Regions from separate parts of the Rhizobium sp. P44RR-XXIV genome, predicted to be linked through region 1. Evidence: riboswitches for the same ligand, from Rfam matches in the RefSeq annotation. Region 1 holds a riboswitch; each other region holds the start of a gene.

Region 1 (3,567 bases):
CGACACCGGCGATCTTCGGAGGCCCGTTCGATCTGCCGACGACCAAGACCTTCGGCATCGATGGCTATCTGCGCGTCTTCACGCGCGGCAACTTTCTTCTGAACTATCAAAACAGCCTGATCGTCACGGTGGTTACGATCGTACTCACGATCGTAACCGCGACGCTCGCTGCCTACGGCCTTGTGGAATACAAGGTGCGGCTCGCGCCCGTGCTTGCCGGGTTGTTCATCGTCGGCATCATGTTGCCGATACGCCTCGGCACGGTGCCGATCCTCGAGATCATGATCTCCTGGAACCTGATCGATACATTGACCGCGTTGATCCTCGTCTATACCGCGATGAGCATCCCGATCGCGGTCACCTTGATGGTCGCCTATTTCCGCACGGTTCCCACCGAACTGAAGGAGGCGGCACGCATCGATGGCGCCGGCGAATTCCGCACTTTTCTGATCGCGCTTCCGGTCGTCAAGCCGGGGCTTGCTGCAGTGGCGACGTTGACGATGCTGCCGGTCTGGAACGATCTGTGGTTTCCGCTCGTGCTGGCGCCCAGCAAGAGCAATCAGACTGTTACGCTCGGCGTCCAGCAGTTCGTCGGCCAGTTTCTGAGCGACTATCCGGCGCTGCTTGCGGCGCTGACGCTCGGCGCGGTGCCTTTGATCCTGCTCTACGTGATCTTCTCGCGGCAGTTCATCAAGGGTCTGAGCCAGGGTGTCGGCAAGTAGCACCTCGCATCGTCATCCTCATAAAATTTTGAAGTGGAGTACCCCATGGCCGATGTCAAAATCAGCAATCTCTACAAGCGCTATGGCGCGGTCGAAGTCCTGAAGAACATCAATCTCGATATCAAATCGGGCGAGTTCGTTGCTTTCGTCGGGCCTTCCGGCTGCGGCAAGTCGACCCTGTTGCGCTGCATCTCCGGCCTGGAGCAGATTTCCGACGGAACGCTCGAGATCGGCGGTAGGGTCGTCAACGATATTGGTCCCTCGCAGCGCGGCATCGCCATGGTCTTCCAGTCCTATGCGCTCTACCCGCACAAGACGGTCTACGACAACATGGCCTATTCGCTGCAGCTGCAGAAGCTGCCGAAGGATCAGATCGAGAGGATGGTCATGGCGGCAGCGGAAAAACTGCAGCTCGTGCCTTACCTGAAACGGCTGCCCAAGGCCTTGTCGGGCGGCCAGCGCCAGCGCGTCGCCATCGGCCGGGCGATCGTCCGCAATCCGAAGGTCTTCCTGTTTGACGAGCCGCTCTCCAATCTCGATGCTTCGCTGCGCGTGCAGATGCGCATCGAGATAGCCCAACTCAACAAGAACCTTTCCGACACTGCGATGATCTATGTGACCCACGATCAGGTCGAGGCCATGACCATGGCGGACAAGATCGTCGTGCTGCGGGACGGTATCGTGCAGCAGGTCGGTTCGCCGCTGGAGCTTTACGAAAACCCGCAGAACCTCTTCGTCGCCAAGTTCATCGGCTCGCCCGAGATGAATTTCATGACGGGCGAGGATGCCAAGGCTTATAAGGCCGAGACCGTTGGCGTCCGCCCGGAGCATCTGACCATAGAGCAGTCAGGCGGGGTATGGTCGGGCACGGTCATGCACTCGGAAAACCTCGGCTCCGACTCCTACATCTATATCGATATGGGTGGCTTGAAGCCGGTCATCATCCGCCAGGAAGGCAAGTCCGACTATCGGGCCGGCGCGCGTCTTTCCTTTTCGCCGAAAGGCGATCGCTACCATCTCTTCGACGCCGGCGGACACCCGCTCTCCTGAGAGTTAGCTCAGGGCCAAAATCCGGCCCGGACGGCAATGCGAGACGAAAACGCTTCATGTCGTCCTACAGGGCGCTGATGTCGTTTTCCTGTGCGCGCCACATCACCGGGCGTGATCTTCTGGACATGTTCAAGGTGCCATCCGGATAGAGTCCGGATGGATAATTGGGAAACCGGTGATAGGCCGGTGCTGCCCCCGCAACGGTAGCGGACCGAAAGTCTCGACCAATGCCACTGGTCTCTTGACCGGGAAGGTGTCGAGGCCATCCAGAGGGATAGGTCCGAAGCCCGGAAACCAGCCTTGACGGTAGACTCGATTGATCGCGGAGGGTGATCGGGAGGCGAAGGGAGGGGCCGCAAGATCACTCCGTTCACGTCTCGCCATATCGCATCAGTCATGGACGTGCCGGACAGGGCGCCGCCGATGCGGTCGCCGTGACCGATTTGCTGCTGTTCAGCCCGTTGAGGAGCGGGCCGATCCGAAGATGCCCATGAGGAATTGTGGGCAATGATGATCAAGCGTTAAACCAAGGAGGAGATGGCATGACTGGGAACAGAGGCGTGGTCTATGTGCGGCCTGGCAAAGTCGAGGTTCGCGATATTGACGACCCGAAACTGGAGGCGCCGGATGGCCGCCGTATCGAGCATGGCGTGATCCTGAAGGTGATCTCCACAAATATCTGCGGATCAGACCAGCACATGGTGCGCGGCCGTACGACAGCCATGCCGGGCCTGATACTCGGGCATGAAATCACCGGACAGGTCATCGAAAAGGGCATCGATGTCGAAATGCTCGAGATCGGCGATATCGTCTCCGTGCCGTTCAACGTGGCATGTGGCCGTTGCCGTTGCTGCAAATCGCAGGATACTGGAGTTTGTCTGACGGTGAATCCGGCGCGCGCCGGCGGCGCTTATGGCTACGTCGACATGGGCGGCTGGATCGGCGGTCAGGCGCGTTACGTCACAGTGCCTTATGCGGATTTCAACCTGCTGAAATTCCCCGATCGCGATCAGGCTCTGGCGAAGATCCGCGATCTCACGATGCTATCCGATATCCTGCCGACCGGCTTTCACGGCGCCGTTCGTGCAGGCGTCGGCGTAGGGTCTACGGTCTATGTCGCGGGCGCTGGCCCCGTCGGTCTGGCCGCTGCTGCTTCTGCTCGCATCCTGGGGGCTGCTGTCGTCATGATCGGCGATTTCAACAAGGATCGGCTTGCACATGCGGCCAATGTCGGCTTCGAGCCCATTGATCTCTCCAAGAGTGATCGTCTTGGCGACATGATCGCGCAAGTCGTCGGCGTCAACGAGGTGGACAGTGCCATCGACGCCGTTGGTTTCGAGGCGCGCGGTCATGCGGGCGGCGAACAGCCGGCGATCGTGCTCAATCAGATGATGGAGATCACGCGCGCGGCCGGCTCGATCGGCATTCCCGGACTCTACGTCACGGAAGATCCCGGCGCTGCCGAGGCTGCGGCCAAGCAGGGCAGCCTGTCGCTGCGCTTCGGGCTTGGCTGGGCGAAGGCGCAGTCGTTCCACACGGGCCAGACACCCGTCATCAAGTACAACCGGCAGCTCATGCAGGCGATCCTGCATGATCGGTTGCCGATTGCGGATATCGTCAATGCCAAGATCATCTCGCTCGATGATGCCGCCCAAGGCTATGAGAGCTTCGATCAGGGCGCTGCGACGAAATTCGTCCTCGATCCGCATGGCGATCTGCTAAAGGCTGCCTGAGCGGCCTGAAGCACTGCATCGTCATATAGTGACAACCGACAAGCATGATGCCGGGAACCGAG
Region 2 (3,567 bases), on a different contig from region 1:
GGTAACTTCAGCAAGCGGCGTCGCCGCATTTGCCGGCTGGAAGCTTTCCTGATGGTAGCGCTTCATGTCGAAGCCGTGCGCTTCCAACATGGAACGGACGGCATCCATGAAGACTTCCGGGCCGCAGCAGAAGATCGTGCGATCCATGAAATCAGGCGCCAGCAGGCCGATCTTGGCCTTGTCGATGCGGCCCTTCAGCCCCGACCAGAGATCGGTGCGGCCACAGCCCTCGACGATCAGGCCGAGATTGAGGTTCGGCATGAAGCGGGCGAGATATTCCAGCTCCGAGCGGAAGATGATGTCAGTCGGGCTGCGCGAGCAATTGACGAAAGTGATGTCGGACAATGGCGCGGTGTCGGCCATGTAACGGGTCATGGCCATCATCGGCGTCACGCCGGAACCGGCGGAGACGAAGAGGTATTTATCGCCGGGATGGCGGACGTGCGTGAAATCGCCGAGAGGACCGAAAGCCTTGATGCGCATGCCCGGCTTGAGGTTCTCGAACATCCAGCGCGTGCCGATGCTGTCCTTCTGCGCCTTGACCGTCACCGCGACCGAGAAGGGCCGCGATGGCGTCGAGGACAGCGTATAGGTGCGCATGACCGGCTCCGGCGCCGTCGGCAGCTCCAGCGTCACGAACTGGCCCGGCAGATAGCGGAACCAGTTGTCCTTGTCGGACCGGAATGTGAAGGTCATCACATCGGGCGCTTCGGGCGTGACGGAGAGGCATTCGAGCAGATGCTGCCTGTCGCTCCAGGGCTGCATCTGATCGAGGTGTCGATGGCTAAGGGAGACGGTCATGTTCATACTCAGGCAACCGCCGACAGCTTGGCCTGATCGCCCTGCAGCCGGTTGATCATGAAATTCGAATACCATTCGACGAACTGCATGACGCCGCCCTCGTGGAGTTCCGAGTAAGGACCGGGCTCATAGGCCGGCGAGTGAATGCCGAAAGCATTTTCCTCGACGATGCGGCGATCCTGGTCGTTGGTCTCGGTCCAGACGTGGGTCAGTTCCTCGAGATCGTAATCGACGCCTTCGACGGCATCCTTGTGCACCAGCCATTTGGTGGTGACTGCGGTCTCCTCGGCATTGAGCGGAAGGACGCGGAAGGAAATCGCGTGGTCGCCAAGCAGGTGGTTCCATGTCGTCGGGTAGTGGAACAGCAGCATGGTGCCGATGCCGTTGATCGTCACATCGGGCGAGAGCGGCCGCTTGACGGCGTTCTGGCCGGACATGGTGTAGCTTTCGGCCCCTTCGATGAGCGGCATGCGGGCGGCGCGGAACTGGCCATCAGGCGAGATCTTGAATTCGCTCGGCAGGCCGGCGGCTTCGCAGCGCTCCCAATGAGCGGTGATCACCGGATCGCTCATCGCCCCCTGCACGCCGCTGACCGTCGGCGCTTCCGAAAACGTGCGGCAGAGTTCGGGATGGTTGGCAGCGCAGTGGTAGCACTCGCGATTGTTTTCCCAGACGAGCTTCCAGTTGCCCTTTTCGATAATGGTGCTCTGGAAGGCGACCTTGGCCTCACTCATGCGATGCGGCGCCATATAGGGCTCGATCGTGGCGCGGACGGGCGCGAAGTCCGGAGCGTTCTTTGCCAGGCAGATGAAGATGTAGCCGGCGACGCTTTCGCAGTGAACCGGCTTCAGCGAATACTGGGTCTTGTCGAAGTCCTCGGCCATCTGACGGGCGAACAGCAGCGAGCCGTCCAGCTCGTAGGTCCACTGGTGATAAGGGCAGACAAGCTTTGCCGACGAGCCGCGCTCTGTCGTGCAGACGCGCGAGCCGCGATGGCGACAGCTGTTGTGGAAGGCGCGGATGACCTGATCGCGACCACGGACGATGACGACAGGATAATCGCCGATCTGGACGGTGAAATAATTGCCCGCGCGCGGCACTTCGCAGTCATGGCCGATGAACAGCCAGTCGCGATAGTAGATCATTTCCATATCGAGCTTGAAGTAATCCTGATCGATATAGAAAGGCTGCTCGAGGCTGAAGCCCTCGCGGCGGTTCTTCAATTGCCGCAAAACATTGCTGCTGATATCCATTTGCCTATCCTTGCGCGTTACCGGGAAACGGACGAAGGACATGCAAGGCCGTTTGGGAGCGGCCTGAAGCAATGTCCCGACCGCCCGCCGCGGTCAGTAAACCGAATTTCCCCAAGGCTGGTTTCCGGGCTCTGGAGCGGTCCTGTTTCCAGAACCCCATGGCACCTTCCCAGGTCGGCCGACCCAGTGGCTTTATTCGCCATGCCTCACTCCACCACCGTTGCGGGGGCAGCGCCGGATTTTGACCGGCTTCCCAATTCTCCGTCTCCCTAGCAGACGGCACCTTGAGATTGATAACATCATAACTCTCGGCCCCGTCAGCCGCTGCGCTACAATGCGACATCGGCTTCGAAATTGGCGACAGATGAAACGGAACAGCAAGACGGTCGTAGGGAGAGGCAATATAGGAAGGCAATTCAATCTCTTATCGATTATCGGCAGACATGTAGATCGTCGCTACTTTGCCTCCTCTTGATGACGCTTTATCCTGATTGCGACAATGCGGTTGATCTCCGATAATCAAGGGGTCGCTTGCGCCGCCGAAAGTGCCTGCAGCGCCGCCATTGCACGGTCAGCATCAGCAGCCGGAACGAAGATATGGTCGTGGTAATAGGCCGCGACGACATTGGCGCTGATGCCCGCATTTCCCAAGGCTGTAGCGAACGCCGCGGTGAGGCCGATAGCCTCCAGCGAGGAATGGACATCGAGCGTGATCATGCGCATTGCGGGCGCAATCGGAAACCCGGTCTGCCGCGCGGCCTCCAGCGGCAGGATCAGGGTCACGCCCTCCCCTTCCCGGAAAAAACCGATCGGCTCCAGATGAATATGATCGGCCAATGTCGACGATGGAACGGTGCAATAGACGAACTCGCCCTCGACGAGATTCGGTTTCATGCCGGAAAGCAGCAGATTGAGATCGGTAATTCCGGACATATGTTTTGGCCTCCTCGGGGATTTGCAACCAGCGCCGTTAAGCCCGGCTCAAGCAAGACTAGCTATCATGCAGTCTCCAGACCTCTATAGCGAGACCCGGCATGGCCAAACTCAGATATTTCGACGCTGGGAAGCCCGCCGACCCCGAGCCGATACCGGCGGTATCGACAACGGGGCATAGCGAATTCCTGCGCACCGGTCGCATCAACCGCGACAGGCCACATTGGCTTGCCGAAGAGCGGCGATACATGACCCACCAGGAGGTCGCCGAGCAGACCGCGCAGAAGCTGCGGAATGCCGGGGAAATGACCCATGACCGGCTCAACGGCTTTCATAAGTCTATTCGTTTTCCGAAGCTCATCTTTCATCACACGCTGAAGGACACGCCGCATCTCGGCTATTGCCACGTAACAGCGGCGCGCACGCAATTCGCTCGATATGAAGAGGTGAACTGGGCCTTCTACATCGCGAACTTCTTTGCCCGCATCGGCCAGGAAGAGAATTTCTTCGAGGATATCAGCCTGAAATATTCGCGGATGTATTTCGCCGTCGCCATCCATCCGGGCAAGGAGGCGGAAGA
Region 3 (3,567 bases), 1.3 Mb from region 1:
GCGCCGCCGAGTGCCGACGCCGGCAATAAGCGATCGTGATTGGGACCGACCATGAAACGGGCCGCATGCGGAATGACGAGCCCGACGAAGCCGATCGAGCCGACAATGCTGACCACCGCCGCCGTCATGAATGCCGTCGTTCCGAGCAGGACGATCTGCGCGCGGCGCACCGCTATGCCGAGCGAAGCCGCGGCATCGGTTCCGAAGACGAATGCATCCAGTACCCGGACATGCGCCATGCAGATGGCAAAGCCGATAACGGCGATCGGCCCGGGCAAATAGACATCCGGCCACCGCACGCCGCTCATCGAACCCAGCAGCCAGAACATGACGCCCCTCGCCTGCTCGGCATTGGCCGATGTGGTGACGATATAGGAGGTCAGCGCATTGAAGAGCTGCGAGCCGGCGACGCCGCAGAGAATGATGCGCTCGCTGGTGCCGCCGACACCTGCCGCCAGCAGGCCGACAAACAGAAATGCTACAACCGCGCCGATGAAGGCACCGCTGGAAAGAGTGAGGATTCCGTAGCCGAGCCCGAGGATCATGATGCAGACGGCACCCGTGGAGGCGCCGGCCGAAATGCCGAGCACATAGGGTTCTGCGAGCGGATTGCGCAACAACGCCTGCAGGATCACGCCACTTAAGGCCAGCGATGCACCGGTGCTTGCGGCAACGAGCGCCCGGCTCAGGCGATAGTCCCAGACAATGCCCTGATGAATCCGGCTAAGCTCGAAATCCGTTCCGAGCAGCCGGTTCGCAACTGCCTTGGCGGTCGTCGACAACGGGATCGAAATCTCGCCGATCGAGACCGCAAGGCTGATCATGAATGCCAGAAACACCAGCGCGGCCATGGTGAGCGCCAAAAGCGCCCACCTCTGCCGCCGTTCTGCAATCAGGCGCATTCTACTCTGCCAGGCCGAAGGACTTGATGCCCTTGGCCAGCGTCTCGATGCCATCGATGGTGCGGATGGTCGGGTTCATCGACTGCGCATCCATCATGACGAAATGCTTGTTCTTGACCGCGTCGAGCTGGCTGGTGACCGGATCCTTCTGGAGGAAGTCGAGCTTGACCTTCGGGTCGTCGGCGGCGTAGCGGCGGCGATCCATGGTCGCGATGACGATGACGGCGGGATTTGCCTGCGCGATCGTTTCCCATCCCACAAGCGGCCATTCCTCCTCGGTCGTCACGACATTCTTCGCGCCGATCGTCTTCAGAATATAGGCCGGCGCGCTGTTCTTGCCCGCGATATAGGCGTCACCGTTCACTTCCTTGCTGGAAAACCAGAACACGATCGGCAGGTTCTTCGCCTGCGCACCGGAGATCGAAGCGACGGCATCGGCCTCGCGCTTCTTCAGCTGCGCGACCAGCGCATCGCCGCGATCTTTAACGTCGAAGATCTCAGCGAGTTCATCGATCTCCTGATAGATCAGGCCCATCGTGAACAGCTCCTTGCGCACGCCGTCCCCACCTTCTGCATTGATCTTGGCGACGCAATCGGTCGGCGCGATATAGGTGTTGATGCCAAGTTCGGAGAACTGCTCGCGCTTGCCGACCGCGCCTTGCGCGCCGATATGCCACTCGAATTCCGCGCCTACGAAATCCGGCTCCTTGCCGACCACGGACTCGAAGCTCGGATCATTGTCGGCCAGACGCGGGATCTTGGCATTGGCTTCGGCATATTGCGGCAAGACCGGGCCGACCCATACGGCCGTTCCCGCAATCCTGTCGGCAAGGCCGAGTGACAGCAGGATCTCGGTCATGCCCTGGCCGATGGAGACGATCTTGGTCGGAGCCTTCTCAAAAGTGACCTGCTGACCGCAATTGTTGATGGTCAGCGGATACTGCGTCGCCGCAAAGCCAGACGCAGCAAACCCGGTTAGCCCAAGTGCAAATGTAATGGTCGTCAAAAAATGGCGCATGAAAGGTTTCGATGAGAATGGAAATCTGGCAGCCTCGGCGCAATAGCGCTCAGACAGACCGCCGCCGGTTGCAAAGACCGCAATCAAGGCCGAAAAACGCCTGGTAGTATCGAAGGCTCAGGTCAATCATTCTCTGTCCTTTCCAGGCATCCCCGCCCGGTTGATTGGATCGTGATCGACGGCAGGTCTCCTGGCTCGCGAATGTCTGACGATCATCTGCCTTCCCGCGATTTGTGTTCGCAGTGGCATGGCCCTGAAGCCACCTGAGGCGGCCAGCAGGCTGGTCGCACCCGGGATGATCGGCAATCCGCTTACAGTTGCGGGGGCAGCCACGGTCTAGGTCCCTTTTGGGTCGTCCTCACCGTGTTCCCTATTAATCCCCTCGAAGCCTTCCTCGGGGAACCGTCGCCTCCAGTTACGCCGGACTGCCGTCCGCCGTCAAGCAGGACACTCGAGAACCAATGGATGTTAGAAAAATCGCAAAAGCAGCCCGGCGATTGCCGAAACCGGCGGGGACTATCAAAGGCAGCCCTATGCCGTTTCGGCCAGCTCGACGCGATTTCGCCCGCTTGCCTTTGCGCGATAGAGCGCCTTGTCGGCTGCTTCAAGCACATGCTTGAAGTCGGCCGATGGTTCATGGGAACAGGCAATGCCGATGCTGACCGTGACGTGGATCGTCTCCTGCTCGAACATCAGGACCGTCGTCTCGATGTCGTTGCGGATTTTCTCGGCAAGGTTTCCGGCGGCCCTCATGTCGGTGTTCGGCAACAGCACGACGATCTCCTCGCCGCCGTAGCGGGCGGCGATGTCGGTCTTGCGTACAGTCTGCCGGATCACATCAGCCAGCCGTGCAAGGACCGTATCACCGAAGGAATGACCCCAGTTGTCGTTGATCTTCTTGAAGTGATCGATATCGAGCATGATGATCGAAAAGGGAATCCGCCTCGTTCCGGCTTCCTTGCTGCAACGATCGCCTTCCCGCTGCAAAACGCGGCGATTTGGCAGCTTGGTCAGTGGATCGAGGCTGGCCTCGTTCTCAAGCGCGCGCTGGATGCCGATGCGGTAGCGTTCGCGCTCGAGTAAATCCGACAGCAGCACGACGCCGAGGATATTGACGATCGTGACCGGAAGTGTCGCCGAAAGGAGAAGCTCACGCGCGACCGGCCATGGCAGCAAGACGAGAACGACAAGCGAAGTCATCGTCGCTAGACCGAACAGGGCTGAGCGCTTCCACCCAGTGCCGATCCACTGCCGCGGCACGAGCGTTAGAAGATACCCGACGATTGCAACGATCAGAATGCCCGCGACACCGCCAGCGGCTCCCATGCCGCCGACCAGGAAGCGAAACACACCCATCATGACAGCCGCAACCACCGTCCCAACCACACCACCATAGATCGGCGTCAGAACGAGCAGGATCGAACGGCCATCCTGGAAGATGCCGGGCATCCATTGGATTGGGTCGCTCATCGACAGGATACCACCCAGGCCAAAGAGCAAGCCGACGGCAACGGATTTCAAAACGCCGCGCTCGATCGTCCGGATGACCCAGGAATAGGCGTAGACAATAATGGCCACCTGACCCAGGACGCGTACCAGGGAAGGCAAATGCGTTTGAATTTCCATCACCATCCCAAATCCTCGCGC
Region 4 (3,567 bases), 1.3 Mb from region 1:
TCGGCCGGGAAACGTCGCCGAAAATGATCGGCGGGCGGACATAGCGCGAACCATAGCTCTGCACCCATGCGTGCTGGGTGAAGGCAAAGCCCGATAGCTGCTCGCCGAAATACTGCACCATGTCGTTGCGCTCGAACTCGCCATGGACCAGCACGTCGAGGCCGATTTCTTCCTGCCAGCGAATGGTGGCTTCGGTCTCCTTGCGCAGGAAGGCTTCATAATCGACATAGCTCAGCGTGCCCTTGGCATGCGCCGAGCGAGCCCTGCGAACTTCCGGCGTCTGCGGGAAGGAGCCGATCGTCGTGGTCGGGAAGAGCGGCAGCTTGATCGTTTCCGCCTGCACCGACCGGCGTTTGGCGAAGGCGCTCTTGCGCTGTTTCATCGCGACATCGACCCCGGCAAGACGGCCGCGCACCAACGGGTCGGTCACTTTCGGCGAGGAGGCGCGTGCGGTGATGGCCCTGGATGCGGCTTCGACTTCCACTGAGACGGCAGCCTTTCCTTCGGCAAGGCCACGGCCGAGCGTCGCAAGCTCACCGAGCTTCTGGGTGGCGAATGCCAGCCAGCTCTTGAGGTCGGCATCGAGCGCCGTCTCAAGCTCCAGATCGATCGGAACATGCAGCAGCGAGCAAGATGCCGCCACCTCAACGCCTTCGACACCGCGAGCCGCCGCGACAGGCTGAAGGCGGTTAATGATCGAGGCCAGATCCGCCCTCCAGATGTTGCGGCCATCGATGATACCGAGCGACAGAACCTGATCCTTGCGAACGGCCTTCGCGACGTCATCGATTTGGCCCGGTGCACGCGTCAGGTCGACATGGACACCGGCAATCGGCAACTCGGCGATGGCAGCCAGATTGTCGGCAAGGCCGCCGAAATAGGTCGTCAGCATGATCTTCAGATCCGGCGCCGCCTCGGTCAACGCCTTGTAGGCGACCGAGAAGGCATGGCGCTCGCCCTCGGTCAGATCGAGAACGGCGATCGGCTCGTCGATCTGCACCCAGTCGGCACCGGCAGCGCTCAGCCGGCGCAGCAGTTCCTCGTAGACCGGAAGCAGTTTCGGCAGCAGGCCCAGCGGCTTGAAGGTTGCCGAGCGAGCCTTGGCGAGTTTCAGGAAGGTGACCGGTCCGAGAATGACCGGGCGGGTGTGAATACCGAGCGCCTTTGCCTCGAGGAAGTGATCGACAGGCTTCTGCGAGGTCAGCGTGAAGTCCTGGTCTTCGGCAACCTCGGGCACCATGTAGTGATAATTGGTGTCGAACCACTTGGTCATCTCAAGCGCCGGGACGCCCTGGCCGTGATGCGTATGGCCGCAATCGGCATGGCCGTCGCCCTGGCTGCCGCGCGCCATGGCAAAGTAAAGCGAAAGCGGCGCGTCGCCGCCCTTCCAGCCGTACACGGAGGGAATGGCGCCGACCATGACGGCGGTGTCGAGGACGTGATCGTAGAAGGAGAAATCGTTGGAAGGGATGCGGGTGATACCGCTATCGCGCTGAAGCGACCAGTTTTCAGCCCGGAGCTTGCTTGCGGTTTCGATGAGTTCGCTCTCGGGAATTTTTCCGGACCAGTAGGCTTCGAGCGCGAATTTCAGCTCGCGATGGCGACCGATACGCGGAAAGCCAAGAGAAGCGACTGGGACAGTTTTGGTTGGCATAGTCATACCCCATTGGTTGTGGGGGCATGGGTCAAGCGGACGCGTGCGGACGCGGCCAATATCGGCCAGCCGCAGCAACCACCGGGACACCCCGCCCGTGGACGTTATTTTGTTGTGGCAGGTCTCCTGGCTTGCGGGTCGTCGCCTTTGTCCGTCTTCCCAAGGCTCATCGCCTCAGTGACATGAATGGACATTGGCTCGCCGCTCACAGTTGCGGGGGCAGCCCCGGAATAGCCGATCTCTCGGCGCACCGGATTCCCTCTTAGCTCTGGAGCGAATAGATTGCCCCAGAGAACCATAACGCTAGGGATTTCGCACCAAGCGCACAAAATTGTCAATAGATATAAACAAATCTTTATATGTTTATTTGCTCCGGCTGCTCTCTCTAATCCAACCGGAAGCTAACCCGGATCATCGCGGCTGCGAGGTTGGTTCAAGGACCGGCCTGACCGCATCCACTGGATTTCGTTGCGGAAAATGGGTGGGGGTCCATGGCCGCATGCAGGTCAGAATAAAGCGCCGATAAACGAGGGTTCGAAGCTTGTTCCGCAGATTGGCATTCTTCCGCTGCGCCCTGGCAATAGGCCCGTGCGACTGGAGCTGAATGGCGGCAAAGCCCGCTGCCGACAGTAGCGGGGTCAATTCTTCCGAACGCAGGCCGCTGCCAAAAGGCAAGGCCTCCATGATGCGAGAATGGCGGCTGCTGAGAGCCCCGTCATAGTTCTGGTCAGCGCCGATAAAGCGGTCGATCAGCGAAATCAGCAGCCTTGCAATGTAGCCGCTCGGCTTCGGCTTGGCCCAATCGCCATCGAAGATTACAAGACGCCCGCCGGGCTTGAGCAGCCGAAACCATTCCTTGAGGGTTTCTTCCGGCTGCGTCAGCGTCCAGACAAGATGCCGGCAGACGATTGCATCATAGGCCGCATCCGGCTCCATAGTCTGTTCGGCATCGGCCAGCAGGAACCGAAGACGCGGCTTGCCCGCATGTTTCTTGCGCGCGACGGCCAGCATCGCTTCGGAAAAATCCAGCGCCGTCACCTCGTGACCGAGATCATGGATCAGCCGCGTCACCTCACCGGTGCCGCAGGCAAGCTCCAGAACACGCTTTGGCTGGGAGCCAAGCGCTGCGCGGATCGGCTTCTGCCAGGCGTCTGCCTCGGGGCCGGGTGCTATCCTGTGGCCGAAAGCAAGATCGAAGGTCTCCGATCGCTTCGACCAATAGTCCCTGATTTCTTCCTTGAGGTGGAAATTGGCACCGTCCATCAGATCAGCCCGCCATATATTGAATGTTGCAGCGACCGTGGACGGCGGACTTCTGGACATGGGCGCGTACGCCGAAGACCCGCTCGATCAGCTCCTGCGTCAAGACTTCCTCCGGCGGTCCGGCAGCCACCACCTCACCCTTCTGCAGCACGGCGAGACTGTCGCAGAACATCGCCGCCAGATTGAGATCGTGCAACGCGACGATGGAGGTCACGTCGAGCTTGGAAACCAGGCCCAGAATGTCGAGCTGATGCTGGATATCGAGATGGTTCGTCGGCTCATCGAGCAGCAATTCGCTCGGGGTCTGTGCCAGCGCCCGGGCAATATGAACACGCTGCCGCTCGCCGCCCGACAAGGTTTGCCAAAGCTGCCCGGCTCGATCCCTCATGCCGACGCGGGCAAGCGCATCGAAGACCGCAATATCGTCGCCAGCGCTCCAGGAGGAAAGCGGGCCGCGATGCGGTGTCCGCCCAAGACGCACGACATCGATGACCGTCACCTGCATGTCCGTCGTTGCCTGCTGCTCCACCAGCGCGACACGGCGGGCGATATCGCCACGCGAAATGGAGGCTATGTCGTCGCCACCGAGACGGATGACGCCGCTCTTCACCTTGCGGAGCCGGCAGATCAGCCGCAGAAGGCTAGATTTG

The links. A riboswitch is a leader RNA that binds a small molecule or an ion and turns the genes downstream of it on or off. The one in region 1 is predicted to bind cobalamin.
Region 2: another riboswitch for cobalamin. It lies ahead of BSK43_RS26040 (aromatic ring-hydroxylating dioxygenase subunit alpha); the one in region 1 lies ahead of fdhA (formaldehyde dehydrogenase, glutathione-independent).
Region 3: another riboswitch for cobalamin. It lies ahead of BSK43_RS33035 (ABC transporter substrate-binding protein); the one in region 1 lies ahead of fdhA (formaldehyde dehydrogenase, glutathione-independent).
Region 4: another riboswitch for cobalamin. It lies ahead of metE (5-methyltetrahydropteroyltriglutamate--homocysteine S-methyltransferase); the one in region 1 lies ahead of fdhA (formaldehyde dehydrogenase, glutathione-independent).

What each region holds. Positions count from the first base shown of each region.
Region 1 covers NZ_MPVZ02000029.1:281,315-284,881, forward strand. The annotation lists gene BSK43_RS27380 (carbohydrate ABC transporter permease) at 1-722, shown strand, start outside; gene BSK43_RS27385 (ABC transporter ATP-binding protein) at 768-1,772, shown strand; cobalamin riboswitch at 1,888-2,090, shown strand; gene fdhA (formaldehyde dehydrogenase, glutathione-independent) at 2,315-3,505, shown strand.
Region 2 covers NZ_MPVZ02000028.1:1,804,914-1,808,480, forward strand. The annotation lists gene BSK43_RS26035 (hybrid-cluster NAD(P)-dependent oxidoreductase) at 1-801, opposite strand, end outside; gene BSK43_RS26040 (aromatic ring-hydroxylating dioxygenase subunit alpha) at 810-2,054, opposite strand; cobalamin riboswitch at 2,152-2,356, opposite strand; gene BSK43_RS26045 (ACT domain-containing protein) at 2,574-2,987, opposite strand; gene BSK43_RS26050 (DUF6656 family protein) at 3,089-3,567, shown strand, end outside.
Region 3 covers NZ_MPVZ02000029.1:1,543,755-1,547,321, forward strand. The annotation lists gene BSK43_RS33030 (iron ABC transporter permease) at 1-902, opposite strand, end outside; gene BSK43_RS33035 (ABC transporter substrate-binding protein) at 904-1,920, opposite strand; cobalamin riboswitch at 2,083-2,342, opposite strand; gene BSK43_RS33040 (GGDEF domain-containing protein) at 2,452-3,546, opposite strand.
Region 4 covers NZ_MPVZ02000029.1:1,539,937-1,543,503, forward strand. The annotation lists gene metE (5-methyltetrahydropteroyltriglutamate--homocysteine S-methyltransferase) at 1-1,654, opposite strand, end outside; cobalamin riboswitch at 1,753-1,969, opposite strand; gene BSK43_RS33020 (methyltransferase domain-containing protein) at 2,066-2,917, opposite strand; gene BSK43_RS33025 (ABC transporter ATP-binding protein) at 2,922-3,567, opposite strand, start outside.